Regions from separate parts of the Paenibacillus sp. FSL H7-0756 genome, predicted to be linked through region 2. Evidence: riboswitches for the same ligand, from Rfam matches in the RefSeq annotation. Region 2 holds a riboswitch; the other holds the start of a gene.
What was found. Region 2 has a riboswitch for cyclic di-AMP ahead of NST04_RS03085 (C40 family peptidase). Riboswitches for the same ligand answer to the same signal wherever they lie in the genome.
Positions count from the first base shown of each region.

Region 1: it holds a riboswitch for cyclic di-AMP, as region 2 does, so the genes downstream of both, NST04_RS00790 (hypothetical protein) here and NST04_RS03085 (C40 family peptidase) in region 2, are expected to answer to the same signal.

Region 1 is NZ_JBBOVT010000001.1:180,254-188,334, forward strand. It holds gene NST04_RS00765 (SDR family NAD(P)-dependent oxidoreductase) at 1-700, opposite strand, end outside; gene ytxJ (bacillithiol system redox-active protein YtxJ) at 930-1,256, shown strand; gene NST04_RS00775 (glutaredoxin family protein) at 1,253-1,495, shown strand; gene NST04_RS00780 (WD40 repeat domain-containing protein) at 1,603-2,934, shown strand; gene NST04_RS00785 (hypothetical protein) at 2,936-3,196, opposite strand; cyclic di-AMP (ydaO/yuaA leader) riboswitch at 3,170-3,339, shown strand; gene NST04_RS00790 (hypothetical protein) at 3,474-3,929, shown strand; gene NST04_RS00795 (hypothetical protein) at 4,361-4,567, opposite strand; gene NST04_RS00800 (family 43 glycosylhydrolase) at 4,586-6,244, opposite strand; gene NST04_RS00805 (AraC family transcriptional regulator) at 6,384-7,277, shown strand; gene NST04_RS00810 (hypothetical protein) at 7,355-7,555, opposite strand; gene NST04_RS00815 (ABC transporter permease) at 7,597-8,081, opposite strand, start outside.
Region 2 is NZ_JBBOVT010000001.1:705,628-713,708, reverse strand. It holds gene NST04_RS03125 (pseudouridine synthase) at 1-639, shown strand, start outside; gene motB (flagellar motor protein MotB) at 714-1,541, opposite strand; gene motA (flagellar motor stator protein MotA) at 1,525-2,325, opposite strand; gene NST04_RS03110 (hypothetical protein) at 2,529-2,822, shown strand; gene NST04_RS03105 (4a-hydroxytetrahydrobiopterin dehydratase) at 3,032-3,307, shown strand; gene NST04_RS03100 (c-type cytochrome) at 3,439-3,795, opposite strand; gene NST04_RS03095 (GNAT family N-acetyltransferase) at 3,922-4,407, opposite strand; gene NST04_RS03090 (C40 family peptidase) at 4,689-5,180, opposite strand; cyclic di-AMP (ydaO/yuaA leader) riboswitch at 5,185-5,327, opposite strand; gene NST04_RS03085 (C40 family peptidase) at 5,715-6,143, opposite strand; cyclic di-AMP (ydaO/yuaA leader) riboswitch at 6,201-6,339, opposite strand; gene NST04_RS03080 (hypothetical protein) at 6,552-7,385, opposite strand; gene NST04_RS03075 (M1 family aminopeptidase) at 7,395-8,081, opposite strand, start outside.

The sequences.
Region 1 (8,081 bases), 530 kb from region 2:
CCAGATCAATATAAGCCGGTTCTTCGGCCAGATACATCTTATGGTTATGAACGATCGTCATAATCTTGCCTGCCGATTCTTCAGGAGTTACAGGCGCCTTCGCATCCTTCTCCCCGTTCATATAGGTCTGCAGCCAGCCGGGATGGAAGACCATCACTTGTCCGCCCATCGCACGCAGATGATTGTGCAGCAGCGAAGACTGCATATTAAGCGCTGCCTTGGACATACAATAGCCATACATATTGATCCGCTTGTTCCGTCCGATGCTTCCGGCCTCCGATGAGATATTAACCACCAGACGCTGGCGGCCTTGCAGCAGTAAGCCCATCAATGCATTGCTCACCCTCAGCGCACCCAGCGTGTTCACGTTATAAATCTCCGCCATTGCTTCATCATCCATATCCACGAGCACCGTTGCATCATCCGACCGGTGGATAATCCCCGCGTTATTGATAATTATATCAAGGTGCCCTGTACTCCCGGCAATACTCCGTGCAGCCTCCTTTACGCTCCCTGCATTGCCGATATCAAGAGGGACCAGCCTCAGGCTATCCGGGTATTGCGCTTTCAAAGCTTCCAATGCCGCAGGGTCCGGCAAATACTGTCCGGCAAACACCATGTACTTACTCTCCAAAAGAGATCGAACGAGGCAAAATCCCAGTCCACGGTCAGCACCGGTAACACAAGCAACCCTTTTCATGAGCTCCCCCCTCATATCTGCATGATTATGCACCGAGCCTAGGTTCATCCCTCTCACATTAGCATGGCCTCGGGCCGTTAACAACATCCTGCAAGGGAGGGGCCGGGCTAAGCAGAACTTTACTTTTGCTTTAATTTTGAACTATGCTACAATCATGACTAATAGTTGTTAACAACACAATTGTTGACAACAGGTTTCATTAACTCTTACCCAGGAAGGTGATCCTCCGATGTCTATTCAACAAATTCACACCAAGGAAGAACTAGAGCAATATATCGGGCAGCCTGGCAAAAAACTGCTCTTCAAGCACAGCACCACCTGCCCGATCAGCGCCAAGGCCAACGAGGAATTCCAGGCCTATGCCCAGCATTCAGATACTCCTGCAGCCGTTGTCCATGTGATCGAAGACCGTCCTGTCTCCAATCAAATTGCTGAGGATTTCGGGATCAAGCATGAATCCCCGCAAATCTTCCTGCTGGAGGACAGCGAAGTCCGCTGGAACACCTCACACTGGAAGATTACCCAAAAAGCGATAAAGGAAGCAGTGGAACAATGAGCGCGAACGTAATTGTCTATTCGACCTACGGCTGCAGCGAATGCAATCAGGTCAAGCAGCTGCTGGAGAGCAAAGGCATTCCCTTCGAGGTGCGGGATGTGATGACAAGCTCGGTCTATCAGGAGGAAGTGGAGAAGCTGGGCTTCATGGGCATTCCAGTCACTGTATCCGGGGACCGCGCAGTCAAGGGCTTCAATCTTCCTGAGCTCCAGGAGCTTATGGATGCTGCTGTTCTGTAATATACACAAAGGTGCTCTCCTCTCAAGAGGAGCAGCACCTTTTTTTTGCGATTCATTGATGTAAAATATGTATATTTATATATATCTGGAACAGGAGGACTGATCAATTGAACTGGCTACAAGATGAGCAGGCTGCTAAATGGCGTGAAGAAGGGCAGCGTTATGCGCGCGACGTTAACCAATTCGTACATAAAGGACTGACTGAAGGCTGGGACAAAGCGGGAAATGAACCCGCAGAGGATACACGCGGTGCCCTCGCTGCCAAAATCTATAAGATGATTCGGGGAGCTAATGAGCGCGGTGAGATTGCTGAGCTGCGGGCGCAATTGCCGGCGGCAACGTGGCCGCTCTCCGGCCACTTTCAGAAGGAGATGCAGGCGATCCGCAGTATCCATTTCATCAGTGATGATGCTGTGGTATTCAGCACCGGCACCCCTTGGGAGAAGAAAGCAGTTGTGGCTGTACATAAGGATGTTATTTCCGTATTCGGCGAGTATAGCCTGGTTGGGGCATCTCCTGATAATCAGTTCTATGCGCTCGCCGGAACTCAGGGGATTACCATTATGCATTCTATGAACAGCACACTTCAGGGTACAGTTGTAGCCACCCTCTCATGGCGTGAGCTGAATGGAACGATTCAAGCACTGGACCCGGACTTTCCCGTCTTGGACATAGAGAGCCTGGACCAGGCGTTACCCTTGGAGCAGGTCATTCCTTTTAACGGGGGCGGGGCGTTATTGCTTGTTACGAGCCAGGGGATTTTCCTGGTCCAGCAATCGCAGGAGAAGCCCTGGGAGGTGAAGCTGCTGCATCCGGATCTCGAAGAATATAAAGCAGATGAGCTGGAGCATATTGAAATTGACATGCCGCATGGTGCCGTCTCTCCGGATGGAAGATGGATTGCCTATGGCAGCCAGGGCAGTGATCATCTTTTATATGACACAACTTCAGGGCAGGTTCACCTATTCAATCCGGAATCCAGTTACCCGCACTATACAATATTTACAAAGGACCAGCATAGCGTATGGTACAATTCCTGCCACTTCTATAATGGCGTTACCCTTGCCGTTCCCCTTGAAGATGTGGAAGGAGGAGAACTCCCGGCAGATCAGGAATATCCGCTTGTTAACGAGGAAGCCCGGGTGTATGCGGCGGCAGCGCTGAAGAATGGTGTTGTGATTGGCGATGCCTATGGCTACTTGAGGCTCATTGATGCAGAGGGGCGGGAGCTGTGGCGTTATTATGCCGGAAGCACTATTTCAGGCTTAGCTGTCAATCGGGATGAGACTCTGCTGGCTGTAGGGACTTATGGAGGGATGCTGCACTTCCTGGACCTTCATGCAGCGCAGCGAAGCAACTATGCGATTACAACAGGAACCGTTCGTGAGGTGAAGCGGATCATTGCCTGGAAGAATCAGAAGGTTCCGCTGTGGTGGTAGTCTAATACAAGGGGCCTTCATCCCCACCGCCGTCTGCCAAAAATAAAAAACAGCGCTTGAGCGAGATAAATGGCAGATAATCTGCTACAAATGTGAGTTTTGGCTTCCCTATGCACAGCCATTCAGCCATTTGCTGAAAATAAGGCGAATAGCACTCTTTTCCATTTTTACAACCCACCTCCGAAAAGTGTATGATTCGTGTTGAAAGCAAATGAGTGTATTCATGAAAATGAGCAATGCATGCACGCTGAATTTCCGTCATGTGGAAAACGGGGGAACCATCCGGCCGTCTGGCCGACTTGGGGTGAATCCGAAGGAGAATGCCACGCGCAGGTCTCCGGCAGGTAGGGCGACTCTCACCGTCCGAATCCGACAGCTAACCTCGTAAGCGTAAGGAGAGAGCCCTGATCCGCCAAGCTTTTGTGCCAGGCGTCTTATGCCTGTTACCCAAAACCGCAGGCAGAGGTCCTCCTCTGCCTGCGGTTTTTTGCGCACTGGAATGAACTGCACAGTATAGATTCAGAAAGGAACGTGACCACATGCCTGACCCCTTACCGCCCAAACTAACAGCTGCTGCCGGATTCAACCACTACACCCAGCAATATAGCGGGCCCGTCTATGCGCTTAGCTGTCTGCTGCTGGAAAAAGGCGCCCGTGCCGAACAAGCAACCACCGCCACCTTCGTGGCACTCCATCCACTATGGCTGAAGGGCAGCCTCTCCGGGGACGGTGCTGCTGCGGCTGCCTACAGAGAGTGCATCCGCCAATGTGCCATGCTCACCCGGGATCGTAGCCGCTGCGCTCCTGCCCTGCTTAAATGGGACGATCATGTCGCCAGTGCCTTATGGTACGGCATCCAGCTCCCCCTGCCCGACATCAGCCTGATCCTGGAGTGCAGCATTCCCGAGCTGAAGGCCCGGCTAAGAGGAATACGCGAACAGATGGCAGCCGCACATTCGGCCTTGCCTGCGGTCCACCGCCCTTCGGCGGGATGAGTCGGGGGATTAGCATGGGCTATAGGAATGAGTGCGGCGGAATGAGTTGGATGTGGCGGAATCAGGATACGGATGCGGCAGAAGGAGTCTGATGTGGCGGGCGGGCTGCGGACTACAGATCCGCTATTTTGGCAAATGGGACCATTCTGAAGTCCATGCGGACTGAGAGGCGCTTAATGTACCCATGCCTCATTTTTCGCTCCACCCAGCCTCTTAACGTCCTCTCAGTCCGCAACGGGGAGATAATCGGTCTTTTCACAAAATAAGGGCCTCTGAGTCCGCCTACAAAACAAAAAAGCCGCGACATCCGCCGCGACTTAGTCCTTGACTCTCAGCACCAGCACGCACCCATACTGTGCCTGGCTCACCTTACATAGCTCAACCATCCGATGCATCGATCCAGTCTTCGCCAACCGTCCATTACCTAGAACTCAGCTCTTGCCTTTCCCACTCCTACCATCCTTACCGCCCTTGGCAAACCGCCAAAAGGCCATACAGCAGCCGAGCAATCCGGCTCCCAGCATAAGGGTCTGTAACGCCCCCAGCCAAGCCGACTGCTCCGAGGGGATCAGGCTGCTGATAATGATGAGCAGGATCGAGGCCGCGACCAGCACGGGGGTTTGTCTACTTTTCTTCACAACCATTCACCACTCCTGTTAGTAATTCTTAACTCTATAGTACTCAAAATCAGCGAAGGAGTCATGCTGGTGGGCATCCACGGAACCGATGAAATTGAACAAGCCTGTAAATCCGCCAATCTCCCCGGGCTCTCCGTTCACGCCTTCATCCGACAAATAGAGAGCATCGATATTCTCTACAAAAGCTTGCCAATCCCCGTTATCCCTGAAGCGGTAAAGGATACTCGCGATGCCTGAATGATAGATAAGCTTGAGCTCTGCTGTGTCTTCAGGGACTGGAATGTAATGGTGGACCAGCTCAATACGTTCTCCCAGCTTGGCCTGTAGTACAGATAGAACGGTGCCCTCTGATTCGGAGTGGGTCAAGTGAACGTACAGCCAATTATTCGAATCATAGTATAGCCCCATCCCCGCCGTTTCCGAATAATGATCGGGATGAAACTCCACCTTGGTCTGAACTTCATAATGGAGGGAGGTTGCACGCGTGGCCAACATCGCCGGATTAATCTGTGAGAAGAATGAATTCTCTCCATGAATGCGTAAGTAACCCGGACGTTCAACCGTATTCACCCATGCTGCTTGCTGCTCCCGGTATGGAGTCAGAAAGTGAATATCATAGTGCTCCTGGTTAAAATCATCAAATACGTCATGAGAGAGTCTGTCCCCCTCTAGTTCAACACCTGCTAACCCCTCAACTTCCATTTTGGCTACATTCGATCCATCCTTCATTTCCAGCCAGCCAGCCTCTGTCCAATGCATTTTTTGAATCGAGGTTTCGCGGCCTAATGGATTCAGTAGCGTTCCTTCCACTGGCCGTGACATTAGATGGGCAATGTACCATTCGCCTGTTTGGGTTTGAACTAATGAGCCGTGACCTGCTTTTTGCATGATTGAACCTGGATTATACATCTCAAAATGCCCGGCATCCGGATTACCCAGTGAAAATAAATGGCGCGGCGAGGAGGTGATGATCGGCTCCCCCGACGGATGCGGTTCATAGGGACCAAATATATGCTCCGCACGCCCAATCTCAACACCATGAGCATAACCCGTTCCGCCAGCTGCTAATAGCAGATAGTACATATCTCTATATTTATAGATCTGCGGTGCTTCAGCACAGCCGCGGCTGGTGAAGCCTTGCGTCACACGGTGCCATTGTCCAACCAGCTTCCCCGCATTCAAATCAAATTCAGCGATCACAATATGTCCAGGCGCTTGGTACCCTTCACGGGTCTCCCATTCAAGAATGGACACAAAGTGTTTGCCATCTTCATCATGGAAAAGCGCCGGATCGAACCCTATGGATGTCAGATAGATGGGCTCCGACCAAGGGCCATGGATATCTTCCGCCCACATGGCATAGGAATCCGAGTTGAATTCACGGCCTGCCATGTTTAACATATGAGAATAGGCTAACCAGTACCGCTTCGTCCTGGAATCATAGGATAGATGCGGCGCCCAGATCCCGGCTGGAGTATTTGTCCCCCTTAGATTGACTTCCCCTTTATTCAGTGCGAAGGCAGTCAGCTCCCAATTGGCCAGATCTGTTGATTGGAAAATTTGAATGCCGGGATTCCAGTGAAACGTGGATGTCGCAATATAATACACATCATCCACTCTAATAATAGAGGGATCTGGTGCCATTCCAGGGATTATAGGATTATTAATCTTCGTCATTGATTTGCTTCCCTTCGCTGTTTAGCCATATTATTTACCCTTTTCCTATTGTCTATGTATATTATAATAACTAGTAACGTCCTTATGCGATGGGATGATTACGGCTAGATTTACCCAGATCAAAGGCAGGTGCTGCAAATTGGAACATAGGAATAGCCAGCTCACAGGTGCACAGACGCTGCTGCTGCCGCGCATTGATTGGAATATACGTTTTTTTGGCGCACATACACAGACCGTTCCTGCCGATTGGAGCATGATGACAGAATCCCACCATGCCTTTGAGATTCTGATTGTGCTGGATGGTGCTCAAGAGACAAGGACGGATCATGAACAATTCATTGTGAACCGTGATGATATTCTGCTGATTCCGCCTGGGTTCGAGCATACGAATAAGTGTATTTCCGCTACATCGATGACCTATTTCTGTGCGCATTTCGATATAGACGAGCCCTCCTTGCGGATGAAAATACTAAAAAACTGCGATTGGGTCTATAAGCCCTCCAATACGTATCATGACCCGTTGAAACAATGCCTTCAAAAATGGATCGATATTCTGCATGAGCCTGAGTTGTCGTTCACCAAGGCGAAGCTAAAAGCACAAATGGTCTTGTTCGAATTATTGGAGGTGCTAGTAGATATCCAGCCGGTTCAGACGGAGACACGTACTAAGCAGTCCATGACCACTGCGAAATACGCCAAAGAAATTGCCGAAGCCATCAAGCGGGCTTTTAAGACAAATTGCGCCCAGGGAAATTCAGATTACACCCTTCACATCCAGCCCATCATCGCTTCGCTTGGGATCAGCCCCAACTACGGATTAGAGGTATTTCAAAAAATATATAAAATGTCGCCCCGCACCTATCTGTCTGACTTAAAGCTGCAGGAGGCCAAAATATTACTCCAGCAGCCCAGGATATCTTTAAATGAGATTTCAAACCGTTTAGGCTACAAGAACCTCTCCCACTTCAGCAGACAATTCAAAAGATGGACGGGAATTAACCCTTCTGACTTTCGTAAAAATAATAGTGTATAGCAAACACCCACCTGCCTTTATGGGGCAGTGGGTGTTTTGTTGTTGCGCGCTTTATATATCATGGTTACAGCTTCGTCTTATTCGCTGCGTTTCTTAGATTTACCCAGGGTCACAATCGTCATCATCATCCCTACCAGGCCCATCCCTAACAGCAGCCCTTGCGAGAAATCCATCACATTGCTTCCGTTAGGCTGAATCACTTGGCTGGCAGCAATGGCTGCGAGTGAGGCCAGGAACAGAGTCGATACCGGTTGGTTTTTGAATTGTTTTTTAATCATATTAGACACTCCTTAGCAGGGTTTTATTTTTGTATACAATCTTAGATTTTATAAGCCTTCATCGCTTTTCTGATCTCCTTGATGCTAGGGCGCTTGCCGTACATCAGGACGCCTGTGCGGTAGATCTTGGCGGCGAGCCAGCCGAAGAGGAAGGTTGTAGCCAGCAGGATCGCCAGCGAGACCATGATCTCCCAGAAGGCCACATGGCCGACCCCGATCCGCAGCAGCAGGCTGAGCGAAGAGGTGAATGGCACGAAGCTGGCGACCTTCACCAGCAGGGTATCCGGGTTCGAGATACTGAACAGCGGCAGGTAGAAGCTGACGAAGCCCAGCATCATGACCGGCATCACGGCCTGTCCCAGATCCTCTGTCCGGCTGACAATCGAGCCGACAGCGGCATACATCAGGGCGTACAGGAAGTAACCCAGGATATACAGGATGAAGCCATAGACGATCATGCTGACATTAAGCTGTCCCAGATTCAGATCGAAATCGCTCAGGATCGTGGAATTATGCGGCAGCATCA
Region 2 (8,081 bases):
GTTGAGGGAGGACGGGTCACCATCAACGGTGAGCCCGCTATGCTGGGCAGCCAGGCAGAAGCCGGGGATATTGTGCTGATTGACGGCCAGCCGCTTCAGACGGGCAGCAGGATCGTGTATATCGCGCTTCATAAGCCGGTGGGCATTACCTCTACCACAGAAGCGCATATTCAAGGCAATATTGTCGATTTCATAGGGCATGAGGAGCGGATATTCCCGATCGGGCGGCTCGACAAGGATTCAGAGGGATTGATTCTGCTGACCAATGACGGTGACATTGTTAACAAAATATTGCGCGCGGAAGGCAAGCATGAGAAGGAATATGTAGTCACTGTAGATCGGCCCGTTACGCCTTCTTTCCTGACCGGTATGTCCACCGGCGTGAGAATTCTGGGCAGCAAGACACTGCTTTGTGAGATTACGCGGATTAGTGAGCGGGTATTCCGTATCGTGCTGACCGAAGGCAAGAACCGGCAAATCCGCCGCATGTGCAGCGCCTTCGGTTATGAAGTGCGGCGGCTGCAGCGTATCCGGGTAATGAATATCCGCCTTGGCGCGCTGAAGACCGGAGAATGGCGGGAGCTGTCTCAAGAGGAGAAGCAAGAGCTGGGAGCTATGCTGAACTATCAGCTGCAATAAGCTGCCGGGAGCGGCGGGCAAACTAAAAGAGCTGTTCTGACGGGCCGGATAGGCCCTTCAGAACAGCTCTTTCTTTATTTGCCGGGAGCGGCCAACTGAGAGACATCCGTAGTCTCGGCAGCAGCATCCTTATATTTACGAAGGATGGACACTTCTACCCGGCGGTTCTTGGCCCGCCCGGCAGCCGTAGCATTGCTGGCTATGGGATGATATTCGCCAGAGCCGGTCGGGCTGAACTTCGTCGGGTCCAGGTTGGGATTTAGCAGAAGGATCTTCATGAATTGAAGGGCCCGGGCTACACTGAGATCCCAGTTGGAGGAGTACATGCTGTTGGAGATCGGGATATTATCCGTATGTCCCTGTACCAGCACTTCATAATCGGGAAATTGCTGGAGCATGTTGGAGATCGACTTGGCCAACTGGCGGGATTCATCCTTCACTACAGCCTGTCCCGAAGCGAACAGGGCATTATCGCTAATCGTGATCATCAGCTGGGACTGATTCAGCTTCGTGCTAAGCAGATCGGTCATTCCATTGTTCTTGATGTACTGGTCGAACTGCTTCTTCAGCTTCTCCAGATCTTCCTGCTCCTTGGCACGGAGCTTGGACAGATCGGAGGTGCCGGTATTCTTGGCAATCACGCTGTTCATTTTATCCTGCTTGCCCTGGTCCAGCTGGGTGTTGGTCGGAGAATCCGACCGGTACTCCAGGACGCCGCCGCCGCCGCTGAGTGCTGAATTGAAGGCTTCAGCCATCTGCTGGAATTTCACGGCGTCCGTAGCGCTCATGGCATACATAACAAGGAACAGAGCAACGAGCAGGGTCATCAGATCGGAATAGGGAAGCAGCCAGGATTCATCGGCATGCTCTTCATGTTCCTCATGCCTAGTCTTTTTGCTCACTGGAAGCCCCCTCCTTCTCGCTCAGCTTGGCACGCTCGGACGGAGTCAGGAAGACGGACAGCTTCTGGTTAATGGCAATGGTAGATACCCCGGATTGAATGGAGAGCAGGCCCTCCACCATCATCAGGCGGACTTCAATCTCGCGTTTGGATATCCGCTTCAGCTTGTTCGCCATAGGGTGCCACATAACATAACCGGTGAATATCCCGAGCAGGGTTGCAATGAAGGCACCGGCAATCGCATGGGCCAGGACGTCCATGTTACTCATATCCCCCAAGGCGGCAATCAGCCCGATAACAGCACCGAGTACCCCCAGCGTAGGTGCGTACATCCCGGCCTGGGAGAAAATCAAGGCTCCGGCTTTATGTCTGTCTTCAGTGGCATGAATATCTTCCATTAATACATCACGGACGAACTCCTGATCGTTTCCGTCAATAATCATCCGCATGCCGTTTCGGAGGAAGTTATCTTCAATCTCATCGACATTGGACTCCAGGGCAAGCAGCCCTTCGCGGCGGGTAATGGAAGCCCATTCCATAAACATGGTAATCAGTTCGGGCTTGCCGACCATTTTTTTCTTCGTAAAAAGGATTTTCAACAGCTTAGGGAAATTCTTGACTTCCGACATCGGAAAGGCCATGAAGATGGAGGCAGCCGTGCCAAGAAAAATAATGACATAGGCAGCGGGGTTGTTCAAGCTTGCAAGCGGAGCATGCTTGAGTATCATCCCCCAGATTACTGCGATCAGACCAAAAACCAGGCCTAGAATTGTTGAGATTTCCATTTATGCACCTCGTCCATGAGAATTAAGAAGTGATCGACTAACCGCGTAATTCGTCCTTGAACCGCGGGAGAACACTCTGTTCGTAACCAAATCACGTATATTCTTCTTTATCGACATCATTCCCTTTTTTGTGAAGTGATTTTTTCGGCTATAATAGATAAGGTAGGTTATTATTCATCAGCGAAGAAAACGGAGTGATTGATGTGGGAGTTAAGCATGGCAGAGATTACGGTGAAATTCTGGTTGAACTGACAGGAGCCGTTGGACGGATTTCAGACGGGTACATTTTTTTTGAAATGGAGCCTGAAGAGTGGACGAATCTGCCGGAGGAATCAAGGCAGGAGGTCTGGGAGGCGCTTGCGGAAGACCTGTTCTACGCGCTGGGCAATGAGCCGGTCATTCAGGTGGGCAGCGGAGTTGTAATGTACGATAAAGAAACACACCGCATTAATATTCTGCTGGGCGATGAGGATTTGGCTTCGGTCGTTCTTGTATAAAGCAGGGGAAAATGCGGCAGCGGGTTTGTCCCGGGCATCCGGCCATGTTAAAATTGGAAGTGGAGTACTAATTGCCGGGATGTCAGAATACATTTAATCAAAAATCTTTGGCCTGGCACATCCCTTGGACTTTCAGAAGCTGAGGGATGTTTTATTTGAAGGAAAGAGCAGGCTCAAGAAACCGTTAACTTAGCAAGGGAGGAAACGAATTGCAATTAACTGAGGAACAACTGCAGGAGCAGATCGGCAAGCTTGAGGGCTGGAAGCTGGAGAGGGATAGGCTGGTGCGCAAATATATGTTCAGTGAATATATGAAGGGGATTGCTTTTGTAGATGAGGTAGCTACAATTTCGGAGGCCTTTGACCATCACCCGCATATCACTATTGATTATAAGACGGTAGTTCTGCGGCTGGCTGCAGATGTGGAGAAGCTTGATCTCCGCCAGGCGCATGAATTTAATGAGGCATTCGAGAAGACCCGCTAGAGGACAAGGCCCCTATGAAGACAACAGGAATATCTGAATAATAGAAATGCCCGTGCAAGGATCATTCGTTATCCTAGTCACGGGCATTATACATTTGGAATGAGGAGCATGGTGTTAGTACAGGATGCGGATTATTTCTTCTCCGCCAGCCATAGAGCTACATTGGCAATCTCTTCAGGGGCCAGCCTGTCTTTGAAGGAAGGCATCTGTCCGCGGCCCTTGGTGACTATGCTGTAAATCTGAGCTGCGTCATGCGAAGCGCCTTCCTGCTGCAGGCTGGGTCCCGCCCCGCCCTGAAGCTGGTCACCGTGGCAGGAGATACAATTGGCCTTCACTGTGGCTTCTGCGCCCGCAGCGTCCAGCACAACTTCCGGCATAGTCGGCTTGTTCTGTTCGGCTACCTCGGATTTACCGGGTAAGGTAAACATTAAGATTACTGCAAAGGCACAGGCGGCAAAAAACAAACCGCTCATGATCCATTTCTGCATCTGCATCCGTCCCTCCATGTAAGCTGCTGACTCCATTATAGCGGATGGTGAAGCGTTATCATAGTATGTGTGTCAAAAAAATGAACACAAATGATCCATTTTTTGCAAAACAATCTGTTTCCGGTGCTATTCCTCATAGACCATGCAATAAAAAGGCTTATTGCCGGTCGGAGTGCGGCGTTCATAGGTATCCGTTATAGTGAACCCGCATTTCTGGTAAGCGCGGATGGCGCGCTGGTTCCAGGTCAGCACCTCCAGGTCGATCTCACGCTCCGGGTAACGCGCCCGTGCTGCCTGAACAATAGCTTTCATGAACAGATGCCCCATGCCGTGACCGCACAGCTCGGGCCGCATTCCAACACCAAGCCGGACTACCCCCTCCATCGGAAAGAGCTGGGCGAAGCCGCACAGATCCCCCTGTCCGTTCACTACAGATACATATTGCTCACTTCGCAGCTGCGGGTCTCCGAACTCCACGCCCAGCGCCTGCATCTGCTCCCAGGACATCCAGCCGTAAATATTATACGGAGGCTTGTAGCTCCACTCACAGATCTCAGCGGCATGCTGCGGCTCCATAGGCACCACATAAAAGGTTAGCGGGGAGCTTATCATTAGGCGAGGCCTCCTTCCAGACGAAACGGTACCATCCTTTAAAGAGGCGGCAAAGCCGTTTCTGCTTGTTCTTAATATTAATTATATACAAAAACGGCTAGTTTCGACGCAAATTCCTTGCGGAAATGCAGAAACTTGACAAACGCCAATAATTATTTTCCGAAAGTTCAGAATCGGTGTTTTACAAATATAGAGGCGGGTAAGTAATTTTATAGACAAAAAAAAGCCCTTCTCCAAGATTTCGGCAAAAATCTCGGAAAAGAGCGTTTGGTTACAAAGGATTATTGTACATCATCATTGTCTTGGGAATCCGAAGCTACATTCTTGTAAGCATCTGTACTCATGATTCGTTTGGCGCCAACGTAACGGTTGACGTAATAGCTGTCACTCAGCGAACTGATGGTTACACCACGTGAGGAAGAGGCATGGGCGAATTCGCCGTCACCGACATAAACACCGACATGAGACACGCCTTTACCATTGGTATTAAAGAATACAAGATCGCCCGGTCTCATCTCGTCACGGGACACGGCAGTGCCCATCTGATACTGGGAGCCGGATTGATGGGGCAGGTTAATGCCGATCTTATCAAAAACATACATTGTAAATCCGGAGCAATCAAACCCGTTAGTTGATGTACCGCCGGACACGTATTTGGTTCCGATGGCTTTGTCAATCACTTTATCCATTTTGGAATCCGCGAAAGCGCTTCCTGCTCCGATGGTGAAGATAATGGACAAGCTTAGTACTGCGGCTGCTAGCTTCTTCTTCAAAAGTAAATACCCCTTCCAATGCCTACGAGGTTAGCTTAAGGGTTCGGTTGAAGGTCCCCTATGACCCCTCTTAGAATAGGAGGTCAATTCACCCAAAGTGGTTCCCCCGTTTCCCTAATTCATTAAGGAACTCGGCACGACTGTTGATTAGGATTAGCGGTTCATTCAATACATGACAAAACCTTTGTTAAAAGCGATTCAATAATTACAAAAATGTTACTAAAAGCTCACTGCGATAATTGTAACAAAGACTAATGCGCTTGGCAATCACTTATAACATATTAATGCATCTTTTTTGCTGTTTTTTAGAGTTATAGCCCTTTCAAAAGACTCATATCTATGCGCAGGGATTATTTTATATGATTTTTTCTTTGTTTTTGCAAGAAAATGCTGTTTCAAGGCTGTGGATTCGGGTAAAAGGTAGAATAAGGAAAAGGAAAAACCCGGAAATGATTACGGCAATAATCATCCCGGGCTCGTATAAGTTACATTTAGTTGTTAGAGGCGGAAATATTCGGGGTATGCTTCAAGGGTTCAATCGTAAGCGACAGCTTGGTAGGCTGTTGTGCTCATTACTCGTTTGGCGCCAACGTAACGGTTGGCCCAGTAGGACTGGCTCATCGAACTGATGGTTACACCACGTGAACTTGAGGACTGTGCGAACTTCCCGTTTCCAACATAAATACCGACATGGGACACTCCATTACCCAGGGTATTGAAGAACACGAGATCACCGGAACGCAGATTGCTCTTGGATACACTTGTTCCAACTTTGTACTGTGCTTTGGAGGTACGGGGCAAGGTAAGTCCGACATTTTTAAATACATACTTGGTAAATCCGGAACAGTCGAAGCCGCTGGTGGTTGTGCCCCCGGTTTTATACGATGTTCCAATGGTTTTTGAAATCACAGTATCCATTTTGGAATCTGCGAAGGCACTGCCTGCTCCGAGTGTGAATACCATCACAAGACCTAGTGCTGCTGCGGTGCATTTTTTCTTGAAATTCTGACTAATCAAAAGATGTACTCCTTCCAGGGCCTGCGAGGTTAGCTTAAGGATTCGGTAGAAGGTTCCCCTATGACCCCTCTAAAGCGAGATCAATTCACCCAAAATATGGTTCCCCCACTTCCCGGTGCAGGGAATTCGGCGTTTTGTGCACCAGAACAGTGACTTATCGGCATTGATTAAATTGCAATAGTTACGGAAGATTTTGCTTTAAATATTACAAGTTTGTTACTACTAGTACAGCCATCATTGTATCAGAGGATTTAGCCTTTTGCAAATGCTTTTGTCCTCCGGTTCAAGCAAAAAAGAGTCCTGCTCCCTGATAAGGGGCTGTGACTCTCTTTAGTATGCCGCTTCAGCAGCTTATTATTGCGGAAATGATTTACTGGACCAGAGGTGATACTGGGCAGCGATTCCCCACATATTGAACAGCGTGGAGGGCAGCGGAGCTGCCTGGCGGAGCATAAGTGCCGGCAATCCGGGATAGAACAGAGCAGAGGCGCTGCAGAGCAGAATTACGGCCAGGCTTCCCGCCCCCAGAATGACGGAAATACCGATCGAAGGCATCAGCACCTTCAGGCAGATTAGCAGCGAGGAGAACATGCCGGTACCTGCGGTATAGCCGAACTGCATATAGAGCAGAAGCTTGCGGACAAGGAAGAGATAGAGCAGCCAGCCCATTACATAAGGCACCAGCCTGAGCAGGAGCTGTACATCGAGAACGCCGCTGAGCAGATGACGGTACATACGCGGAAGCAGCCAATAGAGCGGCAGGAGGGTTAGCGCCCATTCAGCGAGGCTGAACATCAGCACCGGCAGCCCATATTTTCTCATTCCGGGAAAAAAGAACAGTCCCCGCGCTCCGTCGCGCTCCTGGTGAAGCTCGTGCAGCAGCCCTGCACGGATAAAGGGAGTCACCAGCAGCCTTAGCACTGTCAGCGCCAGCAGCATCCATAGCCAGTGCTGGACGGCAGGGTCGGTGTGCAGCGCGGTCTTCCCTTCGATATAATACAGCAGCCTGCCTATTCCGCTGCCGCCGGCATTTGCATCCGGGTAGCGGAGCAGGACAGGGACAACCGCGCTTTTAATGAATTTGTACAGGAAATATCCCCAGAACAGCCGGTAGATAAATAGCAGAATCAGTATATAGAACTGCTCTTTCATGCTGATCCAACCGCGGGCAATTGAACTTTTCACCATTCCTTCACCTCACCAGACAAGAGTTCCGAGCAGGGTTTCAAGCAGAGCAGATGCGCTAAGCGTCCAGCGGGAGAGTGTACGCGGCTCGAGCTCCGCCATTCTGAAATTATTTAGATGCCTGCTCTCCAGCAGAATGGAATGCCCCGGATCGATCTCTGCGGAGACCAGCGGCGCTTTATATGCTAACTCAAAGGAGGTTGCCTTACCCTCGCCATTCCAGTATTGCTGCACAGTGTACCCGTCTGCGAAGGTGAATTTAACGGGAACATCGGGGTACAGGCTGCCCTTATTGCTTACATCGACCACAGCGCTATAGCGGCTGCCCCCGCCATCGCTGTTGTCCGGTTTGACCGTGAGCCTGATATCATCAACTGCGAAGTCGGGTGCACCCCCGCTATAGACATACCGTTCAAAATAAGTCTGCCAGGATTGCTTGGTCACTTTCTCCACAACCTTCTGGAAGTCGGCGGTGGACGGATGCTGGAAGCGGTATTTGCGGGCATAAGCGGCGAGGATGGCATCCATATTCTTGGTCCCCGCGATCCGTTCGATATCCTTCAGCACCAGCTTGCCGCGAATGTACACATTGCGTGTGTAGGCATCATCACCAGTATATTTCCAGGTCTCCAGCTTAAGGGGCTGTGAGGAGGACACCAGGCTGGACTGCAGCGGGAGGCTAGAGACAACACCATATTC